2 regions of the Streptomyces sp. NPDC091289 genome follow, and region 2 is predicted to be linked to the other one. Evidence: riboswitches for the same ligand, from Rfam matches in the RefSeq annotation. Region 2 holds a riboswitch; the other holds the start of a gene.
The links. Region 2 has a riboswitch for S-adenosylmethionine ahead of ACIQPT_RS11970 (aminotransferase class V-fold PLP-dependent enzyme). Riboswitches for the same ligand answer to the same signal wherever they lie in the genome.
Positions count from the first base shown of each region.

Region 1: another riboswitch for S-adenosylmethionine. It lies ahead of thrC (threonine synthase); the one in region 2 lies ahead of ACIQPT_RS11970 (aminotransferase class V-fold PLP-dependent enzyme).

Region 1 covers NZ_JBIVUT010000002.1:32,174-35,823, forward strand. The annotation lists gene ACIQPT_RS02275 (trehalose-6-phosphate synthase) at 1-573, opposite strand, end outside; gene ACIQPT_RS02280 (glucosyl-3-phosphoglycerate synthase) at 656-1,606, opposite strand; SAM riboswitch class I at 1,771-1,898, shown strand; gene thrC (threonine synthase) at 1,917-3,212, shown strand; gene ACIQPT_RS02290 (MoaD/ThiS family protein) at 3,248-3,526, shown strand.
Region 2 covers NZ_JBIVUT010000007.1:294,423-298,072, forward strand. The annotation lists gene ACIQPT_RS11960 (cytochrome bc complex cytochrome b subunit) at 1-792, shown strand, start outside; gene trpD (anthranilate phosphoribosyltransferase) at 916-1,980, shown strand; SAM riboswitch class IV at 2,087-2,204, shown strand; gene ACIQPT_RS11970 (aminotransferase class V-fold PLP-dependent enzyme) at 2,381-3,650, shown strand, end outside.

The sequences.
Region 1 (3,650 bases), on a different contig from region 2:
TTCGGCGATGTCGTCGGGCAGCAGCCGGAAGTAGTCCACGGGCGCCCACGGGGTGTGCGAGAAGTGGCCGATCCTGAGGTCCGGGCGCAGCTCGCGGAGCATCCCGGGGACCAGGGCCAGGTGGTAGTCCTGCACGAGGACCGCCGCCCCGGGGGCCGCCTCCTCGGCGAGCGCCTCGGCGAAGGCCCGGTTGTACGTCTCGTACGAGGCCCACTGCCGGCGGAACTCCGCGTCGAAGACCGGCTCCACGGGCGTCTGGTAGAGCAGGTGGTGGACGAACCACAGCACCGAGTTGGCGATGCCGTTGTACGCGTCGGCGTGGATCCCGGCGTCGATGTCGAGCATTCGTACGCCCGCTTCGCCGACCCCGCGCCGGACCGCCTCGCGGTCGCCGTCGCCGAGGGCCGCGCAGACCCACAGCTTGTCGTCGACGGCGCTCAGCCCGGAGACGAGACCGCCCCCGCCGCGCTTGGCGTCGAGCGTCCCGTCCTCGCCGAGCGTGTACGAGACCGGGCCGCGGTTGGACGCGACGAGGACCTGGGCAGTCGGGGAGGGTGCGTGCTCGGAGACCATGTAGCGGAACCTAGCCCGTTCGGGAAGCCCCCAAACGCCTCAGAGCTTCACCGCGGCCCCCGCCCCGGCTCTTTCGCGTTTCTCACGCCGCGTGGCGCTCCGCGTACTCCGCGATCTCCCGCATCGGCGGCCGCTCCTCCGTGTCCACCGCGTGGGTGCGGGGCACGAAGCCGTCCTCGCCGCGCTCGAACTGGGTCAGCGCGGGCCGCACCAGATGGCCCCGGGAGAGCCGCAGCTGCGCCGTGCGGTAGATCGCCGCCGCCATCCGGCCCAGCGCCTGCCCGTCCTGGTGGCGGTGTTTGCGTACGCCGACGTCGACCTGGCCCAGCGCGTCCAGGCCCACGGTGTGCAGCGCGTCGACCAGCAGGCCCAGCTCCACTCCGTAACCGACCGGGAACGGCAGCCGCTCCAGCAGGGACCGCCGCACCGCGTACTCGCCGCCCAGCGGCTGTACGAATCCGGCCAGCTGCGGCCAGTGCAGATTGAGCAGCGGGCGTGCCACCAGTTCGGTGACCCGGCCGCCCTGACCTGCGCTGTCGCCGAGCGGACGGTCGTACATCGCCTTGACGAACTGGACGGCCGGGTCGGTGAGCAGTGGCCCGATCGTGCCCGAGACGAAGTCCGCCGAGAAGTCCTTGAGGTCGGCGTCGATGAAGCAGACGATCTCGCCGCTGGTCACCAGGAGCGACCGCCACAGCACCTCGCCCTTGCCGGGGAGAGCCGGGATCCGAGGCAGGATCGCGTCCCGGTGGACCACCCGGGCGCCCGCCGCCCGGGCCACGGCGGCGGTGGCGTCGGTGGAGCCGGAGTCGATCACCACGAGCTCGTCGACGAGCCGTACCTTCTCCATCAGCTCGCGGCGGATCGTCGCCACGATCGCCCCGACCGTGGCCTCCTCGTTGAGCGCGGGCAGCACCACGCTCACCGACGTACGGTGCGGATCGGCGTCCCGGGCGTCGGTGAGCCGGTTCAGCGGGCGGTCGCCGGACGACCAGGAACGCCTGGTCAGCCAGCGTTCCACCTCTTCGAGCACGGTCGGAACTCCTTGCGTGTGAGCGGTGTGTGATCCATCTCGCGGTTCGGACGACTATCTCAACGGTCCGATGCTTCGGTTACAGTCTTGAACAACGCGTATGGCCGTCGCATGTCGGGGTCGGACCGCAGATAAACGCCTGGATCGAAGATCCAGTGCCATAGAGCTCATCCAGAGGGACTGAGGGAACGGCCCGTTGAAGTCCCGGCAACCCTCCTGCCGACCGCGAGGTCACGGTGGGGAAGGTGCCAATTCCGTCTTGTGGCGAAATGCGTCGCAAGGAAGATGAGGAGAAAGGGCCTCCGCCATCATGGCTGTTCAGACCGTCGCAGGTAATGCCACCACCGCCCCCGTGGACCTCGGTCCCGCTGCGGCGCTTTCCTGCCGCGAGTGCGGCGAGCGTTTCGAGCTCGGCCCCCTTTTCGCCTGTGCGTCCTGTTTCGGGCCGCTCGAAGTGGCCTACGACCTGCCCACCGGCTCCCCGGAGGAGCTGCGCAAGCGCATCGAGGCCGGCCCGGACAACATCTGGCGGTACGCCCCGCTGCTGCCGGTGCCCGCCGACGTCGCGGAGAAGCCCAACATCAATCCCGGCTTCACCAAGCTGGTCAAGGCCGACAACCTCGCCCGTGAGCTGGGCGTCACCGGCGGCCTGTACGTGAAGGACGACTCCGGCAACCCGACGCACTCCTTCAAGGACCGCGTCGTCGCCATCGCCGTCGAGGCCGCCCGCGCCTTCGGCTTCACCACCCTCTCCTGCTCCTCCACGGGCAACCTGGCCGGAGCCGTCGGCGCCGCCGCCGCCCGCGCCGGACTGCGCTCCTGCGTGTTCATCCCGCACGACCTGGAGCAGGGCAAGGTCGTCATGGCCGCGGTGTACGGCGGTGAGCTGGTCGGCATCGAGGGCAACTACGACGACGTCAACCGCTTCTGCTCCGAGCTCATCGGCGACCCGCTCGGCGAGGGCTGGGGCTTCGTCAACGTCAACCTCCGCCCGTACTACGGCGAGGGCTCCAAGACGCTGGCGTACGAGATCTGCGAGCAGCTCGGCTGGCGGCTGCCCGACCAGATCGTCATCCCGATCGCGTCCGGCTCCCAGCTGACGAAGATCGACAAGGGGCTCCAGGAGCTCATCAAGCTCGGCCTCGTCGAGGACCGCCCGTACAAGATCTTCGGCGCCCAGGCCGAGGGCTGCTCCCCGGTCTCCGCCGCCTTCAAGGCCGGCCACGACGTCGTACGGCCCCAGAAGCCGAAGACCATCGCCAAGTCGCTGGCCATCGGCAACCCGGCGGACGGCCCGTACGTCCTGGACATCGCCCGCCGCACCGGCGGCGCGGTGGAGGACGTCACCGACGAGCAGGTCGTCGACGCGATCAAGCTGCTGGCGCGCACCGAGGGCATCTTCGGCGAGACGGCGGGCGGCGTGACGCTCGGCGTGACGAAGAAGCTGATCGAGGCCGGCGTCATCGACCCGACGCTCACCACCGTCGTGGTGAACACCGGTGACGGCCTGAAGACGCTCGACGCGGTCTCCGCGACCTCGCAGGCCACGGCGACCATCAAGCCGAGCCTGGACGCCTTCCGCGCCGCGGGCCTCGGCTCCGCCTGACCACCCCAGACCGAAGGAAGAGAAGGGCACCCACCATGAGCGTCAAGGTCCGCATCCCCACCATCCTCCGTACGTACACGGGCGGCCAGGCCGAGGTCCCGGCGGAGGGCGCGAAGCTCTCCGAGGTCATCGCGTCCCTGGAGAAAGACCACCCCGGCATCGCGGCCCGCGTCCTGGACGACCAGGGCAAGCTGCGCCGCTTCGTGAACGTGTACGTCAACGACGACGACGTGCGCTTCGAGGGCGGCCTGGACGCGGCCACGCCGGACGGCGCGGGCGTCTCGATCATCCCCGCGGTCGCCGGCGGCTGCTGAATCGCCCCGGGCCGCTCCGCGGCGGCCCCCACCGCATGCTCGTGTGACCACAGTTGCCCCCTCCGCTCACAGAAGCGGAGGGGGCAATTCTGCATGGTTGAGCACGGTACAGTTGGGGAAACCC
Region 2 (3,650 bases):
ATCTCGGCCATCGCCACGATCAACCCGATCTGGGGCATCGGTCCGTACCGCGTCGACCAGGTCTCCACCGGCGCCCAGCCCGACTGGTACATGGGCTTCGCCGAGGGTCTGGTCCGGGTGATGCCGGGCTGGGAGATCAACCTGTGGGGCCACACGCTCGCTCTGGGTGTGTTCATCCCGCTGGTCGGCTTCGGTGTGGTCCTCACCGCGATCGCGGTGTACCCGTTCATCGAGTCCTGGGTCACCGGCGACAAGCGCGAGCACCACATCCTGGACCGTCCGCGCAACGTCCCGACCCGTACGGGCTTCGGCGTCGCCTGGATCACGGCGTACTTCATCGGCCTCGTCGGCGGTGGAAACGACCTGTGGGCCACGCACTTCCACCTGTCGATCAACTCGATCACCTGGTTCGTCCGGATCTTCTTCTTCGTCGGACCGGTCATCGCGTTCATCGTCACCAAGCGGATCTGCCTCGGCCTCCAGCGCCGCGACCGGGAGAAGGTGCTGCACGGTCGCGAGACCGGCATCATCAAGCGCCTGCCGCACGGTGAGTTCGTCGAGATCCACGAGCCGCTCAGCCCCGCGCAGCTGCACACGCTCACGGCGCACGAGCAGTACCAGCCGCTCGACCTCGGCCCCGCGGTCGACGAGAACGGCGTCAAGCGCAAGATCTCCCCGGTGCAGAAGCTGCGCGCCAAGCTCAGCAAGGGGTACTTCGCCGAGGGGAACCAGATCCCCAAGGCCACCCCCGAGGAGTACAAGGAGATCAGCGAGGGCCACGGCCACCACTGATCGCCTTACCTGATCGCCACCGTGAGAGCCCCGTCCATTCGATGGACGGGGCTCTTCGCGGTCCCCCCGGCTGGATAGGGTGGAGCCATCATTCCTGACCGGCTGTGGACCCTGGAGCGGACCATGAACGTTGTGACCCCGAACGGCGGCGACAGCGTGGCGGACCGTTCCTGGCCCGGCATCCTGAACCCCCTGCTGCGCGGCGAGAACCTCAGCTCCGAGGAGACCGCCTGGGCGATGGACCGCATCATGAGCGGCGAGGCCACCGACGCGCAGATCGCCGGGTTCGCCGTCGCGCTGCGGGCCAAGGGCGAGACCGTCGACGAGGTCACCGGACTGGTCCGCGCGATGTACGCCCACGCCAACACCATCCAGGTGCCGGGCCGCACCGTCGACATCGTCGGCACCGGCGGCGACCTCGCCAGGACGGTCAACATCTCGACCATGTCCGCGATCGTCATCGCCGGCACCGGCGCCAAGGTCGTCAAGCACGGCAACCGGGCCGCCTCCTCCGCCAGCGGCTCCTCCGACGTACTGGAGAAGCTCGGCGTCAACCTGGAGCTGACCCCGCAGCGGGTGGTCGAGGTCGCCGAAGCGGCGGGCATCACCTTCTGCTTCGCCGTGAAGTTCCACCCCGCCCTGCGGTACGCCGCCAAGGCCCGCAAGGAACTCGGCGCGCAGACCACGTTCAACATCCTGGGACCCCTCACCAACCCGGCCCAGGTCCGCGCCCAGGCGGTCGGCGTCGCCGACGCCCGGATGGCGCCCATCGTCGCGGGCGTCCTCGCCGACCGGGGCAACTCCGCGCTGGTCTTCCGCGGCGACGACGGGCTCGACGAGCTGACCACCACCGCCACCTCCCGGGTCTGGGTGGTCCGCGACGGCGCGGTCCGCGAGGAGCCCTTCGACCCGCGCGACGTCGGGCTGCCCATCGTCCCGGTCGAGGCGCTGCGCGGCGCCGACGCCTCGTACAACGCCGATGTGGCCCGCCGCCTGCTGGACGGCGAGGGCGGCGCGGTGCGCGAGGCGGTGCTGCTCAACTCGGCGGCGGCCCTGGTCGCCCTGGACCCGGGCCCCGGCACGCTGACCGAGCAGCTCGCGGCGAAGATCCTCGTCGCGGCCGAGGCCATCGACTCCGGGGCCGCCAAGCGCGCGCTGGAGCGCTGGATCTCCGCCAGCAACGCCTGAGCACGGCGGAGAGATACCTCCGGCGCACACGGTGTGACGCAGGGCGCAGTCCGGATGCCGGACTGCGCCCTTGCGCGTGTGCATACGTATGGCAAGATGCTGCGCAGGTCATGAGTGACAGCGACTACGGCCCCGGCCCGCTGTCCGGCAACCCTCCGTCCGTGGCGGGGTGCCCCGGGTGAAGACCAGGCCGTAGGCAGCGAGGTCTGCGGCAAGCGCGGGCCCCTCGGCATCCAGTGGATGCCAGCCCCCGGGGTCCTGGTCCCTAGGGAGCCTTCTGTGAGCAAGCGAATGCGTTAGGGCTGACCGCCCTCCTTCAGCGCACCTTTTTCCTTCCTTCTCCGCGCCGCCGCGTATCCGCGGGCGCGTTGATTTCGCCTGCCTGTTACGGGAGTTCGCCATGTCTGTCTCCACCGCTGCCCTCGACCCGTCGGTTTGTGCCCCGCTGCCCGTTCTGGGCCAGGACGTCACCGTTCCGCTCGTCACCGGCGGTGAGGTCACCTACGCCGCGCTCGACTACGCCGCCAGCGCCCCGGCCCTCCAGCGGGTCTGGGACGACGTCGCCGCGTACGCCCCGTACTACGGCAGCGTCCACCGCGGCGCCGGATACCTCTCGCAGCTCTCCACCGACCTCTTCGAGAACAGCCGCCGCACGGTCGCGGAGTTCCTCGGCTGCCGCGCCGAGGACCAGGTGGTCTTCACCCGCTCCACGACCGACTCCCTCAACCTGCTGGCCGCCGCGATCCCCGCCGACTGCCAGGTCTTCGTGTACGAGACCGAGCACCACGCGTCCCTGCTGCCCTGGCGCGACGCCCAGGTCACCTACCTCAACGCGCCCCGCACCCCGGCCCAGGCCGTCGAGACCCTGGAGCGGGCGCTCGCCGACCGCGACCCGTACGGCCCCGCCCTCGTCTGCGTCACCGGCGCCTCCAACGTGACCGGCGAGCTGTGGCCGGTGAGGGAACTGGCCGCCGCCGCCCACGCGCACGGCGCCCGCATCGTCCTGGACGCCGCCCAGCTCGCCCCGCACCACCCGGTGGACATCGCCGAACTGGACGTCGACTGGGTCGCGTTCTCCGGCCACAAGCTGTACGCGCCCTTCGGCTCGGGAGTCCTGGCCGGCCGCGCCGACTGGCTCCAGGCGGCCGAGCCGTACCTCGCCGGCGGCGGCGCGTCCCGCAAGGTCGCCCGGCGCGCCGACGGCGGTGTGGACGTCGACTGGCACACCACGGCCGCCCGCCACGAGGCCGGTTCACCCAACGTCATCGGCGTCTACTCCATCGCCTCCGCCTGCAAGGCCCTGACCGAGGCGGGCTTCGACTCCCTGGTCGCCCGGGAGCAGGAGCTGGTGGGCCGGGTCCGCGAGGGCCTCGCCGAGGTGCCCGAGGTGCAGGTGCTCTCGCTGTTCGGCGACGACGCGCCCCGGGTCGGCGTCATCTCCTTCGTGGTGCGTGGCTGGAACAGCTCGCACTTCGCCGCCGCGCTCTCCGCCGAATACGGCATCGGCGTGCGCGACGGACTCTTCTGCGCCCACCCGCTGGTGCGCACCCTGCTCGGCAGCGACCCGCAGGACCCGGGCGAGTGCGGCGCGCCGGAGGCCGAGCCGGGCGAGCGGTCCCTCAACGCGATCCGCGTCAGCTTCGGGGCCGGTACGCCCGACGAGCACATCG